DNA from 2 places in the Microbacterium sp. bgisy207 genome. Region 1 is predicted to be linked to the other one. Evidence: predicted binding sites of a transcription regulator. Region 1 holds the regulator's gene; the other holds the start of a gene.
The links. Region 1 encodes HspR, which represses chaperone genes until heat shock. Its sites were predicted from a motif close to AAGTTGAGTCNNNNNGACTCAACTT; they were not measured.
Positions count from the first base shown of each region.

Region 2: a site for HspR is predicted at 10,994-11,018, ahead of AC3ENO_RS00845 (Hsp20/alpha crystallin family protein). Genes of this name have one in related genera too.

Region 1 covers NZ_JBYIPB010000004.1:47,687-62,051, forward strand. The annotation lists gene AC3ENO_RS04700 (ATP-binding cassette domain-containing protein) at 1-1,461, shown strand, start outside; gene AC3ENO_RS04705 (GlxA family transcriptional regulator) at 1,471-2,448, opposite strand; gene AC3ENO_RS04710 (glycosyltransferase) at 2,687-3,886, opposite strand; gene AC3ENO_RS04715 (glycosyltransferase) at 3,889-5,112, opposite strand; gene AC3ENO_RS04720 (GAP family protein) at 5,264-5,938, shown strand; gene AC3ENO_RS04725 (DUF6325 family protein) at 5,982-6,410, shown strand; gene AC3ENO_RS04730 (SHOCT domain-containing protein) at 6,428-6,775, shown strand; gene AC3ENO_RS04735 (AI-2E family transporter) at 6,830-8,041, opposite strand; gene AC3ENO_RS04740 (potassium channel family protein) at 8,079-8,837, opposite strand; gene AC3ENO_RS04745 (ion channel protein) at 8,930-10,213, shown strand; gene AC3ENO_RS04750 (DUF998 domain-containing protein) at 10,200-11,312, opposite strand; gene AC3ENO_RS04755 (heat shock protein transcriptional repressor HspR) at 11,346-11,807, opposite strand; gene AC3ENO_RS04760 (DnaJ C-terminal domain-containing protein) at 11,904-12,896, opposite strand; gene AC3ENO_RS04765 (nucleotide exchange factor GrpE) at 12,912-13,568, opposite strand; gene dnaK (molecular chaperone DnaK) at 13,578-14,365, opposite strand, start outside.
Region 2 covers NZ_JBYIPB010000001.1:169,549-183,913, forward strand. The annotation lists gene AC3ENO_RS00780 (ABC transporter ATP-binding protein) at 1-389, shown strand, start outside; gene AC3ENO_RS00785 (hypothetical protein) at 520-738, shown strand; gene AC3ENO_RS00790 (LacI family DNA-binding transcriptional regulator) at 810-1,826, shown strand; gene AC3ENO_RS00795 (L-ribulose-5-phosphate 4-epimerase) at 1,946-2,653, shown strand; gene AC3ENO_RS00800 (xylulokinase) at 2,650-4,260, shown strand; gene araA (L-arabinose isomerase) at 4,293-5,795, shown strand; gene AC3ENO_RS00810 (aldose 1-epimerase family protein) at 5,840-6,805, shown strand; gene AC3ENO_RS00815 (DUF5684 domain-containing protein) at 6,851-7,228, shown strand; gene AC3ENO_RS00820 (asparagine synthase) at 7,334-7,954, shown strand; tRNA gene AC3ENO_RS00825 (tRNA-Arg) at 8,043-8,115, shown strand; gene AC3ENO_RS00830 (hypothetical protein) at 8,191-8,376, opposite strand; gene AC3ENO_RS00835 (CaiB/BaiF CoA transferase family protein) at 8,555-9,751, shown strand; gene AC3ENO_RS00840 (acyl-CoA dehydrogenase family protein) at 9,735-10,910, shown strand; gene AC3ENO_RS00845 (Hsp20/alpha crystallin family protein) at 11,069-11,530, shown strand; gene AC3ENO_RS00850 (TetR/AcrR family transcriptional regulator) at 11,642-12,250, shown strand; gene AC3ENO_RS00855 (MarR family winged helix-turn-helix transcriptional regulator) at 12,282-12,728, opposite strand; gene AC3ENO_RS00860 (DUF2207 domain-containing protein) at 12,771-14,365, shown strand, end outside.

The DNA.
Region 1 (14,365 bases):
GGACTGAGCCGCGCCCAGATTCGGGAACGGTCGGAGGAGCTGCTGCACCGAGCTGGGCTGGAACAGGCCCGACACCGTCTCGGCGGAAACCTGTCGGGAGGGATGCGGCAGAAGCTGGGATTCCTCCTGGCGATCCTGCACCGACCCGCGTTGGTGCTCCTCGACGAGCCGAGCACGGGCGTCGATCCGGTCAGTCGGGTCGAGCTGTGGCGCCTGATCTCCGAGACCGCGGCCGACCGCGCTGCGGTGCTCATGGCGACGACCTACCTCGATGAGGCCCAGCGCGCCACGGGCGTCGTCGCGCTCGACGCCGGCCACGTGATCGCCGAGGGGACCCCGGAGCAGATCATCGCGGCGGTACCGGGGTCGGTTCAGCTCGTCGATGATGCCGCGCCACCATCGTCACGCTCCTGGCGCCGTGGTCGGGCTCGACACGAGTGGACGCCCACCCCACCGCCCTCGAGCGGACGCCTCGTAGAGTGCGACCTCGAGGACGCCCTCATCGCCGACACGCTGGCACGCCACGCGGAAAGTGGCGGGGCAGAAGGGTCCGGATCCGAGACGGCCGCCGCTGCCGCCTCCGTGGTCGCAGCGGTCCGGCGGGAGCCAGGTGAGGTGATCGCTCGGGCCGAGAGCGTCACGCGCCGCTTCGGCGGCCACCGCGCCGTCGACGAGGTGTCGATCGAGGTGCGCGCGGGCGAGATCGTGGGCCTCATCGGCGCGAACGGCGCGGGCAAGACGACGCTCATCCGCACGCTGATCGGACTCGACAGGCCCGACGAAGGCCGGGTCGAGTTGTTCGGCGCAGCGCCGTCGGCACGTTCGCGCCCCCGCCTCGGCTACGTCCCGCAGGGCCTCGGCCTGTATCGGTCGCTCAGCGTCGACCAGAACGTCGCTTTCACCTCCCGCGTCTATCGGTCGCCCCGAGCCGACCTCCCGACCTCACTCGCGGCAGTCCGTCGCGACACTGTTTCGCAGATCGGCCTCGGCCGCCAGCGGCAACTCGCGTTCACGCTCGCGCTCAGCCACGATCCCGAGCTTCTGGTGCTCGACGAGCCCACCTCCGGAGTCGACCCGCTGGCGCGCGCCCGATTGTGGGACATCATCCACGACCAGGCGGCGTCGGGCCGAGGCATCCTCGTGACCACGCACTACCTGCAGGAGGCCGAGCAGTGCACCCGGCTGGTCCTGCTCTCACGGGGACGGCTGCTCGGCAGCGGCTCCGTCGAGGACCTGACGGCGCAGACTCCCGCTGTCGTGGTGCGGTGCGAAAACTGGCAGCGGGCCTTCGCCGCTCTCGGTGACGCCGGCTTGCCCGTCATGCTCTCCGGGCGCGACATCCGCGTCGCAGGACACGCCGTCAGCGAGATCCGCGCTGCGCTCGGCGGTCTGGATGCGACGGTCCAGACGGTGCCGCCGACGCTCGAGGAGACGATGATCCTGCTCGATCGCGCCCGGTAGCGCAGGGTGTCACCCGGTCGATGGGAGATCCGCCGCCACCGACCGGAACCGGGCCCGGTAGGCGGTGGGCGTGATCCCGAGAACCCGGGCGAAGTTCTGGCGCAGCACCGCCGCCGAACCGAAACCGCTCTCCCACGCGATGCGGTCCAGACCCAGGTCAGTCCGCTCCAGAAGCCGCTGAGCGTGGATGATCCGCTGCCGGGCCAGCCAGGCGGCCGGGGTTGCACCGAGGTCTGCCTTGAACCGGCGCGCGAAGGTGCGCGGCGACATGTGTGCCCGCGCAGCGAGTTGCTCCACGGAGAGGTCGGCACGCAGGTTCTCGAGCATCCAGTCGGTGACGGGCGCAAGCGAGTGGGACGCCGCGACCGGGAGCGGCTTGTCGATGAACTGGGCCTGCCCACCGTCGCGTTGCGGAGGGACGACCATCCTTCGGGCGATGCGATTGGTCGCCTCGGCGCCGAGCTCTTGGCGCAGCAGATGCAGGCACGCATCGAGCCCCGCGGCGGTTCCGGCGCTCGTGATGATCCGGCCGTCCTGCACGTAGAGGACGTCGGGGTCGACGGCGATCTGCGGGTACATCCGCGCCATGGCGTCGGCGTACATCCAGTGGGTCGTCGCTCGCCGCCCGTCCAGCACGCCCGCGGCTGCCAGCACGAACGAGCCGCTGCACACGCTGAGAAGCCATGCGCCGCGCGCTGCAGCCCGCCGGATCACCCCCGACACACGCTCGTCCGGCTCGTCCCACTTGGCTCGCGGGACCGGTGTCACGACGACGAGGTCGGCCGACTCGGCAAACGTGAGGTCCTCGTCGACAGTGATCGAGAATCCCAGGTTGCTCGGCACGAGGCCGGGCTCGGCCGCCACGATGCGGAAGTCGAACCCCCGGATGCCGTCGTTGGAACGATCGAGCCCGAAGGCCTCGCAGGCCAGCCCGAACTCGAAGGGCGCGAAGCCCGGTTGCACGATGGTGGCGACGGTACGGATCACTGATCCCCGATTCTCGACGACCCCGCCGTCGATGGCATGAATCCTACGAATGAGGCGCATTCCGCCACTGGTGGCGCGAATAACACGATCATAGCGTTTCTGACATGCTGATTCTGCTTCTCCTGTCGGGACTCGCACTCTGGGGCCTGCTCGCCACCATCCGCGCCGTGCACACAGACGGCGCCCGTCGCCAGCCCACCGACCCCCGGCGCCTCCCGTGACCGCGCTGCAGACGCCGTCAGGTCGCGTCGTGTCGCGCGCGCGCCGCCTCGTACACCTCGAGCATCGCCGCGGTCCGCGACGACTGCCGGAACCGCTCGGCGATAGACGGGTCGGGCACCGGAGCCGTTCCCGCGCGGACGTCGGCGACGGCGGCACGCAGGACGGCAGCGAGCGCGGAGGTCGAGGCATCCGGAACCGGCCACGCACCCGATCCGAGCTCGGCGACCAGATCCGGGTCGCAGACGATCGACGGCGTCCCGAGCGTGGCAGCCTCGAAGATCGTCATTCCCTGCGTCTCGAAACCGATCGAGGTCTGCACCAGCGCATCCGCGGAGCGGACGCGACGCAGTGTCTCGCGGTAGGGCAGTGAGCCGAGGAAGAACACTGACGCGCGAGCGCGTTCTGCCACCCGCTGCGCGGCCGCACGCTGTGCACCGTTGCCGATCACCTCGATGTCGGCCTCGATGCCCGACGCCACGACCGCCTCGAGGAAGGGGATGAGCCGCTTCTCTGGACTCATCCGGCCGACCCACACCAGACGGGGAAGCCGGGAGTCCGGTCGCGCACGCGGCGCGGCGAGCGCAGCCGCCAGCTCGTCGTCATCGATACCGTTCCAGACGACCTCGACGTGCGGGGCGACGCGGTTGGTCTCGAGCCGCCGCGCGAAATGGGCGGACGGTGCAGTGACGGCATCCGCCAATGAGGCGAGCATCCGCAGGTACGACCAGCCGTCCGACCGCGATCCCGCCGGCTCCGATAGGACGCGACGTCCCCAGCGGTTCAGCACCCGCAGCACGATGTCCGGAAACGGGGCGACGGCACGGATGCCGACATCGACGCGGTTGTGGAACGTGAACACCACCGGGAGATCGTGACGACGGGCGTATCGAAGGCCCAGGAAGGCCCCCCAGAAATCGCCCTGCACATGGACGATGTCAACCGGCGGACGCCCAGCCAGGACGCGGTCCACGGCGCGGTCGGCTCGCGCGCCGGGCCAGGTCATCGCGTACTCCCGGTCCAGCGTGACCGGGATCGAGGGCAGATCGGCGTACCCCGGGTCGTCGGCATTCCTGTGAGAACGGGGTCCGTGACGTCGCGGCGCGACGATCGTGACGGTGTGGCCGGCTTTCTCGAGGAACCGACGCTGCAGGCGCATCGAGACCTGTGCGCCGCCGAGCGTTTCGGCGTGCTGGTCGCCGAACATCACGACATGCATCGCTACTCCGGGATCGGCTCGCCGCGGTACAGGGCCTCGAAGGTGTCGAGGGTGCGCCCGATATCGTGGATCGCCACCGCCTTGAGCGATGCCTGCTGCATCCGTTGCCGCTCTTCCGGCGCAGCCGTGAGCACGTCGGTAAGGCGCGCTGCGAGCTGATCGACGTCTCCGGGTGTGAACAGGTATCCGTTCTCGCCGTCCTGCACCAGGTGGGGCAGGGCCACGGCATTTGCCGCAACGATCGGCAGCCCCGACGCCATGGCTTCCATCGTCGCAATCGACTGGAGCTCGGCGATGGAGGCGATCGCGAAGACGCTCGCTCGTGTGTAGAGCTCCCGCAGCTCCTGCTCGGACGCGTGCCCGTGGAACGTGACGCGCTCAGCCAGACCGAGGTCTGCGGCCAGCTGCTCGAGGTTCTTGCGCTGATCGCCGCCGCCCACGATGTCCAGGGTCGCGTCCAGCGCCGGGTCGAGCCTGGTCATCGCCCGAAGCAGCACGTCGATCTGCTTCTCGTTGGTCAGTCGCCCGACGAACAGTACCCGGTTGGCCTGCCGCGGGGTCAGATCGGGCGTGTAGTTGTGCATGTCGATGCCGCAGGAGATGGGAATGACTCCGGTGATCCCGGTCGCTCGCTCGAGGTAGTCGGCGGCGCGACGCGTCGGGGTCGTGATGACGCGGGCCAGCTGGAAGGTGCGATTGGCATCGGCCCACGCCCAGCGAATGATGGTGTTGTTCCATGACTTCGGCATTGCCGAATAGTCGAGGATGTTCTCGGGCATCACGTGATTGGTCGCGATGACGGGGATCCCGCGCTGGCGCGCGATCCGCGTCAGCCCGCGCCCGATCACGATGTGGGATTGGATGTGGACGACATCCGGCTTGACCTGATCCAGCACGATACGGGCGTAGTGCTTGGCCCGCCACGGCCACACGAACCGCAGCCAGTCGTGCGGATACCACCGGTACGAGTGGATGCGATGGACGGTCATCTCCTGACCCTCGATCACCTCGCGGAATACCCCGTGCTGTGCCCACGTCTTGCTCGGTGCCATCACGTGCACCTCATGCCCACGAGCCACCAGCCCGGCGGCCAGGCGTTCGGCGAACCGCGCCGCACCGTTCACGTCCGGGAAGAACGTGTCGGCGCCGATGAGCACGGTGAGGCGGCCGGCGCCACCGGCATGGTCTCCGGTCGGCGAACCGTCGGACGCGTCGAGGGAAGTCACAGAAGGGCTGCCTTTGCTGAGCGGCGTTCGCACCGCGGATGCGGCGTCACAACTGTACCTGAGGCGCGCGAGAGCGCCCCGGAGGCGCTCGGTCGATCAGGAGCGAGGCGTGGGGGATGATGGACGCGGAGCAGCCGACGAGAGGACCGGTATGGGTAACGCGGTAGGCGCGGTGCTTCCCCTCGCGGTCGGCATCGCCCTCAGCCCGGTGCCGATCATCGCGACGATTCTTCTGCTGCTCTCGCCCCGGGCGCGCACCGCGGGGATCGGGTTCGCAGCCGGCTGGGTACTCGGCATCCTGACCACCGTCGTGATCTTCCTCGTCCTCTCGGCTGTCATACCCACACCGGCTGTCGGTGGCATCCGTCCCCTACCGGGCACGATCCATCTCATGCTGGGGATCGCCCTCATGGGGTTGTCGGTGCGGCAGTTTCGGTCTCGCGCACGCGGCGAGGCTCAGGCGGCGACGCTTCCCTCCTGGATGCGGGCGATCGATCGGTTCGGGTTCTGGGACGCGCTCGGCATGGGCGTCCTCCTCGCCGCGGTGAACCCGAAGAATCTCTTGCTCGGCGCGGCCGCGGGGGCAGCCCTCGGCATCTCGGCCGTGGCCGTCGGCGATGCCGTCATCGCCCTCACGGTGTACCTGCTCGTGGCGGCATCGACGATTCTGCTGCCGGTGGTCGGCTTCGTGGTCGCCGCCGACCGACTGGAGCGACCACTGACCCGCCTCCGCATCTGGCTGGAACGCGAGAACGCCGTCATCATGGGGATGGTGCTGCTGGTTCTCGGTGTCGTGGTCCTCGCCAGGGGCATCGCCTACTTCTGACCTCTTCCGCCCCTCTTATCACCCACCCGAAAGGATCACACCCATGGCTGAGTTCCGCTACGGACCGGTCGAGCTCTACCTCGTCGGCTTCGAGGGCGATCGCCCGAGCCCTGACACCATCGACGCTCTCGCGGAGCTCCTGGAAGGCGGTCTGGTCCGCCTTCTCGACTTCGTCATCGTGTCCAAGTCGGAGTCAGGCGATGTCGAAGTCATCGAGATCGAGGATCAGACCGGGGAGTACGGTTTCGGCAGCATCGAGCTCGCCGAGATCGGCATCACCGGTGAAGAAGACATCGCCGAGCTCGTCGAACTCGTCGAGCCCGGCTCGTCGGCCGCGATCGTCGCGCTCGAACTCGTCTACGCCCGCCGCCTCGCTGACCGGCTCGCGTCATCCGGCGGTGTCGTCCTGAGCGCCGAGCGCATCCCCGCCCCCATCGTCAACGCCATCATGGACATGGCCGAAGAGGCCTGAGAAGAAGGAGATCCGACATGATCCGACGAGTCGGCCGTCCCGGCCTCATCGGCCTCGCCGCCCGCACCGCCGTCGTCGCGGGCACCGCCAGCGCGGTGTCAGGAGCGATGTCGAACAACCAGCAGAAGAAGGCTCAGGCGCAGTACGAGCAGGAGCAGTATCAGGCGGCACAACAGCAGGCCGCGATGCAGCAGGCCGCGCAACAGGCTGTTGCTTCGCAGATGGCGGCGGCCCCGGCGCCCGCAACCCCCGCAGCGCCCGCCGTCGACATCGTCGCCGAGATCCAGAAGCTCGCCGCGCTCAAAGATGCGGGCGTTCTCTCCGACGAGGAGTTCGCTGCGGCGAAGGCAAAACTCCTCTCCTGAGCGCCTCCAGCCCACCGACCCCGCGGGATCCGGTCCGAAGCCCGGTTCCGAGCGTCAGTCCCGCGGGGGCGGTGGGAGGGGAGGTGGCGTCTCGGGTGCGGCAGATGCGTCTGGCGTCGTCGTCGGGGCAGGGGCATCGGACGGGTCCGAGTCGGGCGCCACAGGAGCGTCGGGCGCCGCGGCTGCCACGGGGGGAGGCTCAGCGGTGGGGGCTGCGTCCCGGTCCCCGCTCAGCCAGCGCAGCACACGGGCATCCGGGTCGGCCTCGAGGATCAACGCGCGCACGAGCAGGGTCAGCGGAATCGACAGGATCGCGCCGAGCGGACCGATGATGAAGGTCCAGAAGATCACCGAGAAGAAGCTCAGCGTGAGACTCAGGCTCACCGCATCAGCCACGAACTTCGGCTGGATGAGCACCTGCAGGACGACGTTCACGACGCTATAGATCGCGATCACGGCAAGAAACAGCGGCCAGCCGCCCACGACCAGCGCGAGGATCGCCGGCGGGATAAGGCCGAGCACGAAGCCGATGTTCGGGATGAAGTTCGTGACGAATGCGAGGATCGCCCACACCACGGGCGCCGGAACGCCGATGGCCGCGAGCGCGATGCCATCGATGATGGCCACGACGGCGCCGAAGATGGCGTTGACGATGTAATACCGCCGGGTGCCGACGTTGAAGGTACGGATGCGCGCCAGGGTGGCATCGACGGAGTGACCAAAGACAGCGCGAAGCCGACCGTAGCGTGCCGCATCCGCAGCCATGAAGATGACGTAGGCCAGCACGAAGAACAGCCCGACGGCGACGGCCACGACCATGCCCGACACCGAGGTGGCAAGGCTCAGCAGCCGTGAGGGCTCCAGAAGGGACGCGATCGTGTCCGCCGCCTGCCCATCCCAGCCCATCGCGGCGAGCCATTCTTCGATTCCGTCGACCGTTGCCTGCAGCTGCCCGAGATAGTCCACGACCAGGCGTGCGAACTGCGTTCCCGCGAACCACAGGAGCAACGCCATCGCCGTGAGGATGATGTACGCGAGCAGGACGACAGCGGTCGTGGCCGTCCAGGCGGGCCATCCCCGACGGCGCAGCAGGCCGTGCAGCGGATGGCAGATGATCACGATGACGGCCGCGAGTGCGAGCGGGCCGACGATCTCACGCGCCCACGAGAGCCCGACCAACACGACGACGGCGGCCGCAAGACCAAGCAGAACCCGCAGCATCGGCGACAGTCCTGACGACGCGGGCGACGGCTGAGCGGAACTCACCGCGCCAGGCTACCGCGGCCGCCAGTGCACCGGCCGGTCAGGACGATGCCGGAGGCGGGTCGGCCCGCGTCTGGCGCGGGGACGACTCGTCGGCGCCCTTCGGCAGACCCTTGACGGCAGCCTCGAGTTGACGCGAGAGCTCACGAACCTGCCCGCGAGTGGCGGCCTCCTGGTCGTCGTTACCCGAGAGGGTGGCCGCCCGCTCCACGAACCAGGATGCCGTCGTTGCCGTCACCACGCCCACGACACCGATCCCGACGGACATCAGCACGACGGCGACGATCCGCCCCCACGCCGTAATGGGGTAGAGATCCCCGTAACCGACCGTCGTCACCGTGACAAACGCCCACCAAATCGCGTCGCCGAAGTTGAGGATGTTTGCGCCGGGTGCCGGCCGCTCGGCCTCCAGCACCGCGAGGGAACAGATCCAGATCAGGATGGCGACCGTGCCGCCCGCCAGGACGGCAGCCTGGGTTCGTAGCTGGTCGCCCCGCGACATCTTCTGGATCTCGGTGATCGCGCGAATCAGCCGCAGGGGCTTGAGTACCGGCAGGACGACGACGGCGAGATCGAAGAGGTGCGCGCGAAACCATGCCCCCTTCTTCGGCGTAAGGCCGAGCCGGACCAGATAGTCAATCGCGAACATGACCCATGTCACCGCCATCACCAAGCGCATCGTGGCGTACTCGGGGCCTTGCAGATTGGCGATCACCTGCCATGAATAGGCGGCGATGAAGGCGAGGGAGGCCACGACCAGCGGCCAGTACGTCAGCTTCTGCCAGCGTTCTTCGGTCATGGTCTGAGAGTAGTGAGCCGCGAGTCAGAGCCCCCGCGCCCTCGCCGAGAGTCGGTTACCGCGACCACCGCTTGCGCCCTAGGGTGAGCGACATGGTCTCGAACCCGAATCCGTGGGCGTTCACGAGCAGCTCTCGCACGCTCGTCGCCCTGTCGATCCCCGCGGCACTCATCGGCATCCTGTCAGGCCTCATGCTGTGGGCTCTCGACGAGGTCGCGCATGTCGGCGCGCACTGGGTGTGGGAGGCACTGCCGGAATCACTGGGGGCGGACGGCGATTCGCCGTGGTGGATCTTCGGGGTGCTCGCCTTGACCGGCTTCCTCGTCGGCATGGTCGTGTGGAAGATGCCCGGCCACGGCGGACAGGACTCCGCGACCGTGGAACTCATCGCGCCGCCGCAGCCGGTCCGCGCGGTCCCGAGCATCATCGTCGTGATCCTGTTGACGCTCATCGGCGGCGTGAGTCTTGGGCCTGAGAGCCCGATCATCGCGATCAACACGGCGCTGGCGGTGTGGATCGTGACGCGACTGTGGCCCGCGATCCCGGTTCAGCTCGTCGTCATCCTCACCGCCGCCGGCACGATCGGCGCCCTGTTCGGCACGCCCGTCGCCGCGGCGCTGGTCTTCACCGGCGCGCTCGCCTCGGGCGGCGGCGCGCTGTGGGACAAGCTGTTCCTGCCGCTCGTGGCGGCAGCCACCGGGACGATCACGGCCCTCGTGCTCGGCGGCGGCCTGGGTGCAATCGCGAGTATTGCGCCCTACACGAACCCGCAGGCGATCGATCTGGTGTCGGCATCCGTCATCGCGTGCGCGGGCGCCGCAATCGCGTTGGTCGGCATCGTGGCCTTCAAGGCCCTGCATCCGTTTCTGCGCCAACGGATGCCGAACCCGCTGCTTCTGAGCCTGGCCGGCGGCCTCCTCCTCGGGGGGCTCGGAGCGCTCGGCGGTCCGCTCACCCTCTTCAAGGGATTGGAACAGAGCGCTCAGCTCATCGCCCTCGACGGGGCGATCGGGTGGGCGGGTCTGCTGGCGCTCGTGGGTATCAAGCTCGCGGCTCTCGTGGTGGCCGCATCCTTCGGTTTCCGCGGTGGGCGGGTCTTCCCCGCCATCTTCCTCGGCGTCGCGTTCGGGATGGTGGCCCACGCGCTTTTCCCGTCGATCCCGTTCGGCCTGGCCCTCGCGAGCGGCGTGCTCGGCTTCACGCTCGCGATCGCCCGCGACGGCTGGATCGCACTGTTCGTCGCCGTCGCGATGGTCGGAGACATCGGCATCCTCGCGATCATGTGCGTCGCGATCCTGCCGACCTGGCTCGTGGTCGCCCGTGCGCCGGAGATGATCATCGAGGACCATCCGGCTGCGGGAGTCACGGCGTCCTGACGTCGGTCTCCAACGCTGCCGCGTTGCGGATGAAGAGGATGATCCACGAGAAGACGAGGATGCCGGCGACGAGTTCGACCGCCGTGAGCGTGTAGTACCCGACAGCGAAGTAGATCGCCAGGATGACGATCACCCCGATGAACAGCCATCCGAGTGCCACAAAGGGACGCGCAATGCCGGGGATCCACACGGGAAGACGGATGACGAGCACGCCGAACACGACGGCCATACCGGATGCGAACCCGGTGTGGAGCCAGAAGAAGTCGTTGACCGGGAAGACGCCGACGAGGGCGAGAAAGATGCCGACGAGGACGAGGCACAGTCGCACCCACCGGATGCCGTGCGCATGCGAGGTCGGGATCCCGCGGGTCGTGTAGCGAGCGAGGGTCGTGACGATGAAGCCGGCGACGATCAGGGTGAGGTTGAAGGTCATGGCGGAGAGGTCGTTCGTCATCCCGAGCGCCGACAGGTTGTCTTTCCACCAGTACGGATCGCTCGCGGTGAGCATCGCCGCAAGAACTCCTTCGACGAGGAACACGGCGAGGATGACCGCGAGCAGCGGCAGATCCATGTGCGTCGCCGAGTAGAACACCAGGTAGGCGGTGACTGCTGCGGCCGCACCCGACAGTGCCAGCAAAGGCAGAGCGAAGACCTCGGCACCGATGAAGGCGTCCGTGAGGATCACGGCCAGGAGCGTCCAGGACAGGAGCGCGATGATCCCATGGGCAAAGGCGAGGGCCGCGATGTCGAGATAGTCAAGCACGGTGAGACGCTGCCCGGCCTCGTTCCGGTGCACGATGTAGCGTCCGGCGATGAAGGCGAGGATCCCCGCGGCGGCCGAGGCGATGGCTGAGAACTGCCCTACCGAGCCCGGGCCCGAGATGGGGGCTGACTCGAAGCGGAAGACGGCCAGCGCGATCAGAACGACGACGAGGAAGGCGACCGTGCCCACGCCCAGGCCCAGGGACTCGAGCGTGCGTTCCCCGGCCTGCCCCGACGCCTCAGCCGCAACGACGCGGTGCGCCCGGCGCGTGTCGGCATGGGGCGGTGGCGCCGTTGTCACAGCAGGTGCCGCGTCAGGCGGGGGCGTCTCGGTCACGGCATGAGAGTAGCGCAGGCGCCGCCCGCGAAATCAGTCTTCGTCGGGGGCATCGGGCGCTGGCGGCAACCCATGACGCGGCCGCCACAGCACGAGTTCGGTCGCGCGGCGCACTCGCCGACCGTGGCGAAGGGTGATCACCGAGCCGCTGGTGCCGGCGGCGAAGACCCGCGCGCCGGGCCGGCTGGCAAGCTCCGCCTCGACCCGAGCCTCGAGATCGCGGACACGCATGTGAAGCTCACGGACGCGGTTTTCGAGTTCGAGGATGCGGGCGATGCCGGGAAGGCTCATCCCTTCACCCGACAGCCGTGCGATCTCCCGAAGCTGTTCGACATGGCGCAACGAGTACCGCCGCGATCCGCCTTGCGTCCGGGCGGGGACGACCAGACCCAGCCGGTCGTACTGCCGCAGCGTCTGCGGATGCATGCCCGCGAGCTCAGCCGCCGCCGCGATCGCCAGAATCGGGGCTTCGTCGTCGATCTCGGATTCAGGCATCGAGCCCACCCCCTCGGCACGAGGGGAATCGGCGAAGATGAGGGCCTCTCATCGTCCTTTCTCCTCCTCTCGATCGGATGTCCTCAGCTCGACTGCTCATCCCGCCGCGCGCGCGAGCAGATCGGCGCGGGGGTTCTCCTTCGGTTCGACCTCGCGGTACTTCTCCAGGGCCTCGCGTGCGGCACCGTCGACGTGCGTGGGAACAGCGATCTGCACTTCGGCCAGGAGGTCGCCGGTACCCTTCTGCGTCTGCACGCCCCGGCCCTTCACGCGCAGGACGCGCCCGGACGGGGTGCCCGGGGCAACGCGCAGCTTCACCGGATCTCCGCCGAGAGTCGGCACCTCGATCGTCGCTCCGAACACCGCCTCGGTGTAAGTCACGGGAACGACCACGCGCAGGTTCAGCCCGTCGCGGGTGAAGACCGGATGCGGGCGGACGGTGACTTGTACGACGATGTCGCCGTTCTCTCCCCCATCGGGCGAGGGACGGCCGCGCCCGCGCAGTCGGATCTTCTGTCCATCAGCGACGCCCGCGGGAATCTTCACTTTGAAGGGGTGCCCGTCCTCGGACTGCAGCGTGATGGTCTCGCCCTTCGTGGCGGTGACGAAGTCGATCGTCGTGCGAGCGGTGACATCCGCCCCCCGCGTCGGACCGCCGTAGCCGCGGAAGCCACCGGATGCCTGACCGAAGCGTCCCGAACCGAACGAGCCCCCTCCGGCCTGGCCGAACATCGAGAAGATGTCGTCGAAGTCCGCGCTCTCGTAGCTGTACCCGCCGCGGCTCTGCCCGAATCGGCTGAAGACGTCCTCGAAGCCGCCGGCGCCCTGCCCGCCCGCCGTGAAGCGGGCGCCCGAACCCATCGCGCGGATCTGGTCGTACTCCTCGCGCTGCTCGGGGTCCGACAGCACCGCGTAGGCCTCGCTGATCTCCTTGAACCGCGCCTCAGCCGTGGCATCGCCCGCGTTCGAGTCCGGGTGGTATTGCCGCGCGAGCTTGCGGTAGGTCTTCTTCAGGTCCGCTGCGGAGACATCCTTCGAGACGCCGAGGACCTTGTAGAAGTCCTTGTCGAACCAGTCTTGACTGGCCATCGGTTGTCCTCCGTGCTACTCAGCCGGCACGGCGACGACGACCTTCGCTGGGCGAAGCTCGATCGATCCGAGTCGATACCCGACCTCCACGACCTCGAGGATCGTCGTCTCCGTCGCCCCGGGAGTGGGCTGCTGGAAGATCGCCTCGTGCTGCTGGGGGTCGAACACCTCGCCCGCCTCGCCGTAGGAGGTGACCCCGAGCCGCTCGGCGACGGTGCGGATCTTCTCCGCGATCGCCGCGAAGGGCGTGCCCTCCTCGAGATCGCCGTGCTTCTCGGCGCGGTCGAGATCGTCGAGAACCGGGATGAAGCCCTTGGCGACCGCGCCCTTGGCGCGTTCGATCTCGATTTCTCGCTGCTCCTCCGTACGGCGGCGATAGTTCGCGTACTCCGCCTGCAGCCTCTTGAGGTCGGTCAGCAACGCCGACTCCAGGTCGGCGAGCACGACATCCTCTGCCGCTGCGGCATCCGCCGACTGGGCGGCACCGAGGATGTCGTCGACCGTCAGGTCGTCCGGTTCGGCGCCGGGGGCGCCGGGACCGGAGGTGGTGTCCTCCGGCCCCGGTGCCGCGGTTTCGCCGTCAGCGCTCGCGCTGTCAGGGGCGCTGCCGCCAGGTCCGACTCCGGAGTCCTTCTCCGAACGTGTGGGCTCTTCGTCGTCCTTGCCTGCCATGATCTCTGGTTACTTCTTCTCGTCTTCGTCGTCGACGACTTCGGCGTCGATGACGTCCTCGTCGGGGTTCGGAACGGTCCCGGCACCCGGCTCGTTCGCAGCCGGGTCGGGGTTCTCGCCCGCAGCCTGGCCCGCCTGGTAGATGGCCTCACCCAGCTGGGACTGGCTCTGGTTGAGCTTGTCGAACGCAGCCTTCACTGCGTCGTCGTCATCTCCTGCGAGCGCCGCCTTGAGGGCATCCACATCCGCCTGCACCGAGGTCTTGACCTCTTCGGGCAGCTTGTCCTCGTTGTCCTTGATGAGCTTCTCGATCGAGTACGAGAGGGTCTCAGCCTGGTTGCGCGTCTCGGCGGACTCACGGCGCTTCTTGTCTTCGGCGGCGTGCTCTTCGGCCTCGCGCACCATGCGCTCGATGTCCTCCTTGGGAAGCGACGAGCCACCCGTGATCGTCATCGACTGCTCCTTGCCCGTGCCCTTGTCCTTCGCGGACACGTGCACGATGCCGTTCGCGTCGATGTCGAAGGTGACCTCGACCTGCGGAATCCCGCGCGGCGCCGGAGCGATACCCGTGAGCTCGAAGGTCCCCAGCGGCTTGTTGTCGCGGGTGAACTCGCGCTCGCCCTGGAAAACCTGGATCGCGACCGACGGCTGGTTGTCGTCTGCGGTCGTGAAGGTCTCGCTGCGCTTGGTCGGGATAGCCGTGTTGCGCTCGATGAGCTTGGTCATGATCCCGCCCTTGGTCTCGATGCCGAGGCTCAGCGGGGTCACGTCGATGAGCAGCACATCCTTGCGCTCGC
Region 2 (14,365 bases), on a different contig from region 1:
TCCACCATGTCATCGAGGCCTTCCCCGAGGGGTACGACACGATCGTGGGCGAACGAGGGTACCGCCTCTCGGGCGGGGAGAAGCAGCGCATCGCGATCGCGCGGGTGCTGCTGAAGAACCCGCCCGTGCTGCTGCTGGACGAAGCGACCAGCGCTTTGGACACCGTGTCGGAGCGGGCCGTGCAGCAGGCGCTGGACACTGCTGCTCGGGGGCGGACCACCCTCACGATCGCACACCGCATCTCGACGATCGTCAGTGCGGATGTGATCCATGTCGTGGAGGCCGGTCGCATCGTGGAGAGCGGGACACATGCCGACCTGCTCGCAGCAGGAGGCTCGTACGCCCGGCTCGTCGCCCACCAGCAGGAGGCTGCGCTGTCGTCGCTGTAAGGATCGTCTCGGCCGCGCCGCGCCGCGCCGCGCGGCGAGGTTCCCTCGACGCTTGCCGTCGCGGATGCCCGCTGGGATGCTGGGATCGCGTGAGCTCCCGTATCCGCGGGCCGCGCGTGAAGGGAAGACCATGGCCGCCAGGTTCGACTTGGACACGACGACTCTCGGGCAGCTGCTCGATGACCCCGAGGCGCGGGCCGTCATCGAGGAGCTGGTGCCGGAGCTGCCCGGTCATCCGATGATCGGGATGGCCAAGGGGATGCCGGTGAACACCGTCCTCTCCTTTGCGGGCGGGCAGATCGACCCGCAGCTGGTCGCCACGCTCAAGGAACGCATCGCCGCGCTCTGAGCGGTGTCCACTGGCGCCGCATGTGCCGCCGCCGCTGTCACCGAAGCGGCGCAGCACTACGCTGAGGGCCCATGAGCGATGTCACCCAGCCGGCGCGCCCGGCCGGTGTGCGCGAGGTCGCCCGTCTGGCGGGGGTGTCGACCCAGACGGTCTCGCGGGTCATCAATGACTACCCCCACATCCGTCCCGAGACGCGGATCCGCGTGCTCGACGCGATGCGCGTCCTCGACTACCGGGTCAACAACGCCGCTCGGGCGCTGGGGACCGCGTCGACGCGCACGATCGGTGTCATTGCCACGGATGCCACGCTCTACGGCCCCACCGTGGGGATCACCGCGCTCGCGGAGGCAGCGCGGGAGGCTGGTCGCTGGATCGCCACGGCGTACGCGGATGCCAGCGACCCCGCCGCGATCGACAGCGCGGTCGCCCACGTTCTGGCTCAGGGCATCGACGGTCTCGTGCTCGTCGCGCCGCATGCGCGGATGGTTTCCCTGCTTCGCGAGCGCGCGCTGGGCGTGCCGGTGGCCGCGTTGCACGCTGACGAGGGTGCGGCAGCGCAGCACGAAGGGGCGGCTCTGGCAGCGAGGCATCTGCTCGACCGCGGTCATCGCAGGATCGGGCGACTGGGAGGCCCGGTCGACTGGCTCGAAGAGGCAGCGCGCGCCGAGGGGGCAGTTGCCGCGCTCGAGCGGGCCGGTACAGCGCTGTCCCACCAATGGCGCGGTGACTGGTCGGCGCGATCAGGTGCCGCGGTGGCGCGGGAGGTCGCTGCGGCGGTGCGCGCGGGCGAACTGACGGCTGTCCTGGCCGCGAACGACCAGATGGCGCTCGGTCTCATGGCCGGGCTCGCCGAGGAGGGCATCCGGATCCCCGACGAGCTCGCCGTCGTCGGGTTCGACGACAACCCGGATGCTGCCTTCTATTCGCCCGCGCTGACGAGCGTGCGCGTCGATGTGCTCGGCGATGCGCGTCGTTGTGTGGCGCATGTGCTGGGCTCGGCCCGTCCCGCCGCGCCCAGGCACGCGTCGGGGCGGGAGGGTGCCCCCCGCCTCGTCGCTCGCGCCTCCAGCGAGCCCGGTCGGGGATAGGCCTTTCCCGGTCTACTCCGGCGGACTGGTGCGTCCGATGTGTTACCGGTAACATTCCCAGGGAGCCTGGTCGGCGCATCGACGCGCGGCGACGAGGGCGTCTCGGAGGGAAAGCAGCCATGACCGAACTCGACAATGACCTCGCCGCCGCGATCACGCGTGTACGGGCCGACGTCGCACGGCTGCACAGCGAGCTCGTCCGCTACGGACTTGTCGTCTGGACCGGCGGCAACGTCTCGGGCCGCGTCCCCGGCGCCGACCTGTTCGTGATCAAGCCGTCGGGCGTCTCGTACGATGACCTCGCCCCCGAGAACATGATCCTCTGCGACCTCGACGGCAACGTCGTGCCCGGAAGCGAGGGCAGCGAGCGCTCGCCCTCCAGCGACACCGCCGCTCACGCCTACGTGTACCGCCACATGCCCGAGGTCGGCGGTGTTGTGCACACCCACTCGACCTACGCCGTCGCGTGGGCCGCGCGCGGCGAGGAGATCCCCTGCGTCATCACCGCGATGGCCGATGAGTTCGGTGGACCCATCCCCGTGGGTCCCTTCGCGATCATCGGAGACGACTCGATCGGCCGTGGCATCGTCGAGACGCTGCGCGGTCACCGCTCGCGCGGCGTGCTGATGCAGAACCACGGCCCCTTCACGATCGGATCGAGCGCGAAGGATGCCGTCAAGGCAGCCGTCATGCTCGAGGATGTCGCCCGCACCGTGCACATCGCGCGGCAGGCGGGACCCGTGATCCCGATTCCCCAGGAGGCGATCGACAGTCTCTACAACCGATATCAGAACGTGTATGGCCAAGCGACGGATGACCGTCGATGAGCGCTCTGGACACCGCATCGGCCCGCGATGCCATCGCCGCGGGACGCGCGAGCCTGGGGATCGAGCTCGGCTCTACGCGCATCAAGGCCTGTCTTGTCGCTGCCAACGGCGCCGTGCTCGCCGTCGGCAGCCACGAGTGGGAGAACAGCTTCGTCGACCGGATGTGGACCTACCCTCTCGACGAGGTCTGGGCGGGCCTCCGCGCTGCCTACGCGGCACTGGCCACCGCGGTGCGAGAGCGCTACGACGTCGCGCTCGAGTCTTTGGCGAGTGCGGGCGTTTCGGCGATGATGCACGGTTACCTGGCCTTCGACGCGCGCGGCGAGCTCCTCGTTCCCTTCCGCACCTGGCGCAATACCACGACAGGTGCCGCCGCCGAGGAGCTCAGCGAGCTCTTCGGGGTCAACATCCCGCTGCGTTGGTCGATCGCCCACTATCGGCAGGCGATGCGCGACGCCGAGCCGCATGTGGCTCGCATCCATCGGCTGACGACGCTCGCCGGGTACGTGCACGAGGCGCTCACCGGTCGTGACGTTCTGGGGGTGGGGGATGCCTCCGGGATGTTCCCGATCGATCCCGCCACCGGCAGCTACGACGCGGAACTCGTCGCGCGGTTCGATGCCCTTGCCGGGGATACTGCCCCGCGACCCTTGCTCGAGCTGCTGCCCGAAGTGCTCACGGCCGGCGCGGACGCGGGGGAACTCACGCCCGCAGGCGCCGCGTTGCTCGATCCGGCGGGCGCGCTTCGACCCGGGGCGGTGTTCTGTCCACCCGAGGGCGATGCGGGGACGGGGATGGTCGCGACCGGCGCCGTCGCTCCCCGCACCGGCAATGTCAGCGCCGGCACGAGCATCTTCGCCATGATCGTGCTCGAGCGTCCGCTGTCCGCTCCCCACGACGAACTCGACATCGTCACGACTCCGGCGGGAGACCCCGTCGCCATGGTGCACTGCAACAACGGAGCGTCCGAGCTTGCCGCGTGGGTCGGGGTCTTCCAGCGCTTCGCCGACCTCATCGGCTCGCCGTTGCCGCCGGATGTCGTCTACCAGGCGCTGTTCACCGAAGCGCTTGCTGCCTCTCCGGATGCCGGTGGCATCCTGTCGTACAACCACCTCTCGGGAGAGCCGATCGCCGGCCTGGAGGAGGGACGCCCCCTCGTCCTGCGGACGCCGGACAGCGAGTTGACACTCGCGAACTTCCTGCGTTCGCAACTGTCCGGGGTGTTCGCCACGCTCAGCCTCGGCATGCGGGTGCTCGACGACGAGGGTGTCGAGGTCGACCGGATGCTGGCTCACGGCGGGATCTTCCGCACCGCCGGGGTGGCGCAGAAGGTGCTCGCGGCCGCCCTCGATGTCGCCGTGTCGGTCGAGCGCCGCGCCTCCGAGGGTGGAGCGTGGGGAATCGCCGTCCTCGCCGCCTACACCGCCGCCCGCCGCGGGGGCCAGACGGATGCCTCGCTACCCGACTACCTCAGTGAGGTCGTCTTCGCGGACGCCCAGTTCACGACCGTGCAGCCCGACCCTTCCGATGTCGCCGGCTACACCTCCTACCTCGAGCGCTACCGCGCGGGCCTCGCGGCCGAGCGTGCGGCAGTGACCGCCCTGTGATTCCCCCTTACCCCTCACCGAAGAAGGACCCCATGACTTCTCTTCACACGTTCGCCGCCCGCGAGGTCTGGTTCGTCACCGGCAGCCAGAACCTCTATGGGGAAGAGACCCTCCGCCAGGTCGCCGAGCAATCGAAGGCCGTCGTCGCCGGTCTCGACGGACTGCCGATCCGCGTCGTGTGGAAGCCCGTCCTCAAGGATGCCGACAGCATCCGCCGTCTCGCGCTCGACGTGAACGCGCGCGACGAGGTCATCGGGATCATCGCGTGGATGCACACCTTCAGCCCCGCCAAGATGTGGATCGGTGGGCTCGAGGCGCTGCAGAAGCCCCTGCTGCACCTGCACACGCAGGCCAACGTCGAGCTTCCCTGGGCGGAGATCGACTTCGACTTCATGAACCTCAACCAGGCTGCGCACGGCGACCGCGAGTTCGGGTACATCCAGACCCGGCTCGGGGTGCCCCGCAAGACCGTCGTCGGTCACGTCTCGAACCCCGCCGTGCGCGACCAGATCGAGACGTGGCAGCGTGCTGCGGCGGGCCTTGCCGCCATCCGCAGCCTCAAACTCGCGCGATTCGGTGACAACATGCGCTACGTCGCAGTCACCGAGGGCGACAAGACCGAGGCCGAGATCCGCTTCGGTGTGCAGGTCAACACGTGGGGTGTCAATGAGCTCGCCGACGCCGTCGCGGCGGCATCCGACACCGCGGTGGATGCCCTCATCGACGAGTACGAGGAACTCTACGACGTCGTTCCCGAGCTGCGTCGCGGTGGCGAGCGCCACCAGTCGCTGCGCGACGGTGCGGCGATCGAGGTCGGGCTGCGGTCGTTCCTCGAGGCCGGCGGCTTCGGGGCGTTCACCACGAGCTTCGAAGACCTCGGCGCCCTGAAGCAGCTCCCGGGTCTGGCAGTGCAGCGCCTCATGGCCGAGGGCTACGGTTTCGGCGCCGAGGGCGACTGGAAGACCGCGATCCTCGTGCACGTCGCCAGCGTCATGGGCGAGGGGCTGCCCGGGGGAGCGAGTCTCATGGAGGACTACACGTACGACCTCGTCGCCGGAGACGAGAAGATCCTCGGCGCGCACATGCTCGAGGTCGCCCCGACCCTGTCGAGTCAGAAGGCGAGCCTCGAGATCCACCCGCTCGGCATCGGCGGTAAGGACGACCCGGTGCGCTTGGTCTTCACGGCCGACCCCGGCCCCGCCGTCGTGGTCGCCATGAGCGACATGCGCGACCGGTTCCGTCTGGTCGCCAACGTCGTCGAGAACGTCGCTGCGCCCGATCTTCCCCGACTCCCCGTCGGACGCGCCGTGTGGAAGCCCGCCCCCGACTTCGCGACCTCGGCCGCGTGCTGGCTCACGGCGGGGGCTGCTCACCACACCGTCATGTCGACCGCGGTCGGGATCGACGTCTTCCGTGACTTCGCGGAGATGGCCCAGACCGAGCTCCTCGTCATCGACGAGGACACGACGGTGCGCGGCTTCCAGAAGGAAGTCCGCTGGAACCAGGCGTACTACCGCCTTGCGCAGGGCCTGTGAGCGGCGCGGAGACCGGTGAGCTCGCCGTCGGGCAGACTGGGGACATGAGCGTCGAATCCGCAGCGGTGGTTCCCGCATCCGGGGTGCAGCACACGATCACCGCCGGCGACTACGAAGCGACGATCGCGAGTGTGGGCGCGACCCTTCGCACCCTGACCTATCGCGGACGCGATCTGGTCGTGCCGTTCGAGGCCGACACGGTGCGCCCCTTCTTCCGCGGCGCGACCCTCGCGCCGTGGCCCAATCGGATCGTGGATGGGCGCTACGAGTTCCGTGGGCGGCCGTACGAGGTGGCTCTCACCGAGCCCAGTCGCCAGCAGGCACTGCATGGCCTGGCATCCTGGTTGGACTTCTCGCCGGTGGAGAGCGCCGACAGCTGGATCACTCTGAGTGCGACGATCCAACCGCAGCAGGGCTACCCCTGGCGCATCCGGGTCGACACCACGTTCGCGCTCGGTGCCGATGGACTCACCCAGCGGGTCACGGCGACCAACCTCAGTCGCGATTTCGCGCCGTGGGGAACCGGACCGCATCCGTATCTCGTGGCTCCGCACGGGGAACTCGACGAATGGTCGCTCACGCTCCCCGCCGCGCACGTGCTCACCGTGACGCCCGATCGGCTTTCGCCCGTCGGCCTGCAGCCGGTCACCGCGGATGCCGAGCGATTCGACTTCCGCGAGGCCCGAACGATCGGTGCCGTGAAGATCGACCATGCCTACACGGACCTGGTGCGGGACCGTGACGGGCTCGTCACGGTGAGGGTGGCTGACGCGCAGGGCGCGGGGGCCTCGATCACGTGGGATTCGCGGTGCCCATGGGTGCAGATCCACACCGCCGACCAGCCCGGCGGCGCAGGCGCGCCCGGTCACCGCGCGGGACTTGCGGTCGAGCCGATGACGTGCGCGCCGGATGCCTTCAATGACGGCCGCTACCCCTTCGATACCGGGCTCGCGGTGATCGCACCGGCCGACTCCCACAAGGCATCCTGGCGGATCTCGGCGCTTTCCTGAGAGTTCGCTGGAAGCCGAGACGGCTTTCCCTCTAGGCTGTGGCTCATGCTTGCAGCTTCCATCACCGATCAGGCCAGTCTCGCGTCCGCCTGGACGTCATCGATCATCGGCCTCGCGTTCTACGTCGTCATTGCGGTCGCACTGTGGCGCGTCTTCACCAAGGCGGGTTGGCCCGGCATCCTCGCCATCATCCCGATCGTCAACCTCTTCATCCTGGTGAAGATCGCCGGCTACTCGGCGTGGCTGGGTCTGCTCTACTTCATCCCGATCGCCAACCTGATCCTGATGATCATCGTCGCCATCAAGGTCGGCGCGGCGTTCGGCAAGGGCGGCGCCTTCTCGTTCTTCTTGCTGTTCCTGCTGCCGTTCATCGGCTACCTCATCCTCGGCTTCGGCGACGCCCGCTACAGCAAGCCCGCCTGAGCTTCACACCCTCGATGCCGCAGGCCCCCGAGCGATCGGGGGCCTGCGGCGTTCGTCCGGGACGCTGGCGCCCGCCGCCCGATACCCTCTATCGAGGAGGTGGCGATGGGAAAGACCGCCGACGCGATCGCGGAGGGCGTCATCATCGCTATCGCGGCGGCCCGCCTCGCCATCCGCAACCGGATCCTCGTTGACGCGATCCGGCACGACGCGACCTTCTCGTTCGACGCTCTCAAACCGTTCGCGCGCCAGACTCTTGAGGCGCTCGCCGACGAGCAGTCCGCTGCAGCCGAGCGCGCCCGCGCGGACTGGCGGCGGGCATGGGGGCGGCAATCCGATCCGAGCGGCACGCACGACTATCGAGGGCGGGACTCCCGAAACCTGCGTCGGCGGGCACGGCAGTACACGGGCGTCGCGAAAGAACTCAGACTGCGCGCGACCGACGATGCAGCGCTGGAACAGCTGATCGCTCAGGCGCGCGATGCTGCGTGGGGCGATGTCGAGTCGAACCTTGAGCGGCGCCTGATCGTCGAGGCGATGAGACCAGACCTCGATCCCGATTACGGTGCCATGCGGGCGGCGCGCATGCAGTCGATCAGGCTCATCGATCTGCCCCGGCTCGCGTCGCATCAACGGCGATTCAGCACCCCTGCGGCGCGGGCGCCGATCACGGATGCCGACGACGCGGATCGTTCTCGGGACCTCGATCTGCCGGAAGCGGAATGACCCGCGGCGAGAACCGCCACGATTCGCTGTCAGGGGCATTCGTGGGGTAACCTGGACGCTGGTTTGCTCGCGAAAGCGCGCAGATCATGCGCCCGTAGCTCAATGGATAGAGCATCTGACTACGGATCAGAAGGTTAGGGGTTCGAGTCCCTTCGGGCGCGCGTCTGGTTGAGACAGGATGCGGTCCCTGAGTCTATTGCTCGGGGACCGCATCGTTTCGTTCCGGCTCACCTCGTTCAGGGAAGCTTGCCCCGTCGGGACAGGACCAGTGTGACGGTGCCGTAGCCGACCGCGAAGCCGCCGACCATCGTGAAGACGTGCAGGAACGACGGACCGCCCCAGATGTCGCCGAGCAGGCACAGGATGCCGACGATCAGCCCGCCGACGATCAGCCCGAGCGCAATGCCTTCTTGGTTCTTCATGCGCGAGAACGTAGTGAATCCGCGCTCTGAAGGCACCCCCCTTGCGTCTGGATCACGTCTGTGTCAGAGGATGCTGACGGTGCGGAACCCGCGCACCCCGAAGGTCTCGGCTTCGGTGCGGTAGCCGCCGTCCTCGCTACAGTGAGGAGAGCATCTCCGCAACAGAGCGAGGAACCGGATGCCTGGTCCGATGCCCCTGGACGGCGTCATCGTCGCCGACTTCAGTCGTGTGCTCGCCGGACCGCTTGCCACCGTGACCCTCGCCGATCTCGGCGCTGACGTGATCAAGGTCGAGCGTGCCGGATCCGGCGATGACACGCGCCAGTGGGGCCCGCCATGGACGGACAACTCCTCGTCGTACTTCGAATCCGCGAACCGAGGGAAACGTTCGATCGCGCTCGACTTCGACGACCCCGCTGATCTCGACCTCGCACATCGTCTCGCGGCGCGCGCCGATGTTCTCGTCGAGAACTTCCTTCCGGGCACTCTCGACCGCTTCGGCCTGGACTACGGATCGGTGCGGAAGGCGAATCCCGGCGTCGTGTACGCCTCGATCACCGGCTTCGGCAGCGGCGCCGGTTCGCACCTCGCCGGATACGACTTCCTCATCCAGGCCGTCGGCGGGCTGATGGACATCACGGGCCCACCCGACGTGCCCTCCAAGGTCGGTGTCGCCATCGTCGATGTCCTGACGGCGAAGGACGCCACCGTCGCGATCCTCGCCGCCCTTCACGAACGCTCTCGAAGCGGCCAGGGTCAGTATCTGGAGGTTGCGCTCCTGACGAGCCTCCTGGCAGCGCTTGTCAATCAGGGATCCGCCTACCTTGCCACCGGTCACTCGCCGCACTCGCTCGGCAATCGGCATCCCTCGATCGCGCCGTACGAGACCCTCCGCACCGGAGACGGCGTCCTCGCGCTCGCCATCGGTAACAATGCCCAATTCGCGCGTCTGTGCGAGGTCCTCGACGCCGATGACCTCGCCGCTGATCCGCGTTTCGCATCGAACGCGCAGCGGGTCACGCATCGAGACGCCCTCGCGACGGCGCTGGAGTCGCGACTGCTGACCGACTCGGCGGCCTCATGGGCGGCGCGGCTGATGGATGCTGGTCTTCCGGCGGGAACGATCGGCACCGTCGCCGACGGATTCGCGCTGGCCGAGCGTCTCGGCCTCTCGCCACGGGCTCCGGTGGCCGAGGGGACCGATCAGATTCGGTCTCCCCTTCGGTTCGACCGCACGCCGATCACCCGGTATCGACGCCCGCCCCGGTTCGACGAGCACGGCGACGACATTCGCCGGTGGCTCGCTGCCGATGCTGACACTCCTGCTCACTCGACTGGATCTTCCGAAGGAGAAGCCCGTGGCATCCCTGCATGAGGCGATCGACATCGCCGATATCGACGCGTTGCTCAGCGACGACGAGCGGGCGACCCGTGATGCCGTCCGCGAGTTCGTGGAACGTCGCGTCACGCCCTCCATCGCCGAGTGGTTCGAGCGTGGGGAGATCGATGACCTTCGGGGTCTCGCGGCCGACCTCGGGCACCTCGGCGTTCTGGGCATGCACCTGGAGGGCTACGGCTGCGCCGGGATGTCGGCGGTCGAGTACGGCCTGGCCTGTCTGGAGCTGGAAGCCGCGGACTCCGGCATCCGCTCCCTCGTCTCGGTGCAAGGGTCGCTCGCGATGTTCGCGATCTGGCGCTGGGGGAGCGAGGAGCAGAAACAGCGATGGCTGCCTGCGATGGCGGCGGGCGAACTGATCGGATGCTTCGGTCTGACCGAACCCGATGCCGGGTCGGATCCGGCCAGTATGCGCACGTACGCACGGCGCGACGGTGACGACTGGGTGCTGCAGGGCCGCAAGATGTGGATCACGAACGGTTCCGTCGCCGACGTCGCGGTCGTGTGGGCCCAGACGGATGACGGCATCCGCGGGTTCGTGGTCCCGACGGATGCCGCCGGCTTCTCGGCGCCGCGGATCCACCACAAGCTGTCGCTGCGCGCATCCGTCACCTCCGAACTCGTCCTCGATGGCGTGCGGCTCCCCGCCGACGCCGTCCTCCCCGAAGTAGTCGGCTTGAAGGGTCCGCTCAGCTGCCTCAACGAGGCTCGATACGGCATCACCTGGGGCGCGCTCGGTGCGGCCCGGTCGTCGCTGCTGGCGGCCCTTGCCTACGCGGGGGAGCGGGTGCAGTTCGGCAAGCCGATAGCAGCGTTTCAGCTCACTCAGCAGAAGCTCGTCGACTGCGTCGTCGAGTACGAGAAGGCCCTGCTGCTGGCCTTCCATCTCGGTCGCCGGAAGGATGCCGGGCTGCTCACGCCGCAGCAGGTGAGTCTGGGCAAGCTCAACAATGTTCGGGAGGCTCTGGAGATCTGCCGCACGGCTCGCACGATCCTGGGCGCCAACGGCATCTCGCTGGAGTACCCGGTGATCCGGCACGCGGCGAACCTGGAGTCGGTGCTGACATACGAGGGCACCGTCGAGATGCACACCCTCGTGCTCGGACAGGCGCTCACCGGCGTCCCCGCGTTCCGCTGACCGGCCGGAACTGTTCGCTCACGGCGATGATCTCGCGCACCCAGACACCTGGCACTCGAGGGCTGCGAGTGCTAATCTGAGGTCAGTTGAGTCACCACGACTCAACTTTCAGAACTCGGCCGGATGTGGCATCCGGCCCCGCTCACAAAGGAGACGAGATGGCAACCTATGACCCGCTCCGCGAGATGGAGCGATTCGCGAACGCACTCTTCGACGGCAACCGGCGCGGCCCGCGTCAGATGCCGATGGACCTGTACCGTGACGGCGACCACTACGTGCTCTCGGCCGACCTGCCGGGCATCGACCCGGGATCGGTCGATGTCGACGTCGACGGTCAGCTGCTGACCATCCGCGCCGAGCGCACGCTCACCTCGCAGGAGGGCGTCAAGTGGATCACGCGCGAGCGTGAGGCCGGCAGCTTCCTGCGCCAGCTGAGCCTGGGACAGGGAATCGACACCGAGGGGATCGCGGCCAGTTACGCGCACGGCGTGCTGACGGTCACGATTCCGGTGAGCCCCAAGGCCCAGCCCCGCAAGATCGAGATCGCGACGGATGCCCCCGCCACGATCACGGTCGACGAGTCCAAGAGCGAGATCCAGGAGACCGGCGCGAGCGCCTGATTCCCGTGACCGACGTCCCCGGCACCGCGCGACGGTGGCGGGGACGTCTCCGTGCGGGGCGGCCCTGAGCGGGTCCGCGACCGGTGGTGGTCTCGCGCGTAGGCTGACGGCATGCCCGAGTACGCCGTTCCTGCACCCAAGCGGAGGCGGGGACGACCGCCCGGCGCGACGTCGACCGCCCGGGAACGCATCTTGGCGGCAGCGATCGACGAGTTCGGTGACCACGGATATGACGGTGCCACCATGCGCGCGATCGCGGCGCGGGCAGAGGTCGATGCGGCCCTCGTGCACCACTACTTCGGAACGAAGGCCGATCTCTTCAGCGAGACCATCGGTGCGCCATTCCGTCCCGATCTTGAGCTGCCCCGGATCCTCGCCGGCCCCCGCGACGGGGTGGGTGAGGGCATCGTGCGCTTCGTTCTCACCGCATGGGACAAGCCGGAGGTGCAGCGCCGCGGCGTCGTGCTCATGCGCGCTGCGCTGGGAAACAAACTGACGACTCCGCTGCTCACCGGCTACCTTTCCCGCGAACTCGTCGGTCGGATCGCCCGCGAGCTCGGGTCCGCGGATGCCGAGTTGCGCGCAAGTCTCGCGGCATCGCAGATCGCGGGCCTGATCGTCGCTCGATACATCGTGAAACTCCCCGGAGTCGCGGGTGCATCGATCGATGACCTCGCGTCGCGGGTCGGCCCCGCGGTGCAGCGCTACCTCCTCGGCTGAGGAGACTGCCCGGGGTCGAAGCGGCCCTCGATCAGCAGTCGTCGACGACGCGGGGTCGGCGCAGCTTCGTGGTCAGGGAGCGCAGCTGCCGGAGTTCGTCGTCGCTCAGACTCGACATCCGTTCGGCGATCGACCGACCATGAGCTGCCGCGACCTTCCGAAACAGCGCGGCGCCGTGGGGCGTGGCCGTCACGATCGCTCCCCGGCCATCGTCGGGGTCCGAGCACTTGGTGACCAGGCCGGAGGCGACCATCCGGTCGACCAGTCGGGACACACTCGGCTGGCTGATCAGCATGTTCGCGGTGACATCCCGCAGCCGCGCCGACATCTCGGGCGCGCGCGTCACGGTGAGCAGCACGTCGTACTCAGCCTGGGTGAGTTCTCCCACGACGAAATCCCCGCTGATCTCGGCGAGGACCTCGTGCTGCGCGCGGAACAGGCTTTCCCAGGCGTCGATCGCCAGTCGCCGGTCCGTCATGCACACCAGAGTACGACCCCAGCGGCGCCCTAGGCTGATCACATGGCAGCCCGGATACTCGTGCGGCGATCCCTCGGTGCCGCCGCCGCAACCCTCGCCGCACTGCTCACCCTCGTGGCGTGCTCCTTCAGCGTTGCGGTCGGCGACAGTGCGGCCGCGGTGTCGACCGACGTCGACGACTTCACGTTCCAGAGCATGGACGCCGACTACACGCTCGGACGCACCGACGACGGGGTGAGCACGTTGCGGGTCGTCGAGACCTTCGTCGCGGTGTTCCCCGAGTACGACCAGAACCGGGGGATGCGTCGAATCCTTCCTGACTCGTACCTGGGCGCGCCGCTGCATCCCGAGCTCGTCTCCATCACCGACGGCGAGGGAAACCCGCGACCTGCGGAGGTCGAGAGCGAGGATGGCGTCTACGCGATGACCTCGCGGTCCGATGACTATGTCCACGGCTCCCAGACCTACGTCTTCACGTACACGCTCGAGAATGTCACGCGCTTTTTCGAGGACACCGGCGTGGACGAGTTCTACTGGAACGTCAACGGCGTGGATTGGGCTCAACCCTTCGGAACGGTGACGGCGACGCTGCACGTGCCGGCCGAGCTGGCGCCCGAGCTGACGGGGGCGCAGGCCTGCTACGCCGGCAGCGCCGGTGCGACCGACCCCTGCTCGATCGCCTCGACGACGGATGCTGACGGCGGCGTCACGGTGACCGCATCCGCCACCGATCTGCAGCCCTCCCAGACCGTCACCGTTGCTGTCGCGTTCGCGGCGGGCACCTTCACGGCGTTCGACAGCTCCTACTTCGCCTCGCCCTACGGCTGGCTGCAGCTGTTCGCCTTCACGGCTGCCATCGGATCTTTGGTGTGGGCGATCGTTTTTCGGGTCAAGAGGCTGCGGGATGAGCCGGGCAGGCCGACGATCATCGCCGAATACACCCCGCCGCCGCGCATTGATGCACTCGAGAGCGCGGTACTTCTCGGCAAGTCGGCCAAGGCCATCCCCGCCGAAGTGCTGGAGCAGGCGGTGGTCGGCAGCATCCGCATCGAGGAGGCGGGACGCAAACTCTTCGGCGGAGTGAAGCTCAAGGCGGTACTGCGGGATCCCTCGCGTGCGGATCGCGACGGCGTGCTCCTGCTTCAGGGTCTGTTCCCGCACATGACCCCCGGCGACGAGTACGAATTCGGATCGAATGACACGCGGCTCTCGTCTGCCGCGCGGCGCATCATCAAGGCTGCCGAGGAGGAACTCAGCGCGGGAGGTCTTCGCCGCGTGGTCCCGAGCGCCGCGAGGTTCTGGCCGATGCTGGGGTCGATCGTCTTCGGCATCCTGACGATCGTGTTCGGGTTCATGGCATTCGGAGCCTTCGTGGACTCGCCGATCGTGTTCTTGTTCATGGTCGCGGCATTCGTCATGGTCTTCGTGGTCGCCGCCCTCGTCTCGCGCAAACCCCTGACTGCGGCGGGCGCCGAAACGCGCGACCACCTCAAGGGGCTGCAGATGTTCATCGAGTGGGCGGAAGCGGATCGGATCCGGATGCTGCAGTCTCCGCAGGGCGCGGAGCGGGTCGCGGTGGACGACCAGGGTGCGCGTGTCGACCCCGCGAACCCCCGCCAGATGCTGCGGATCTACGA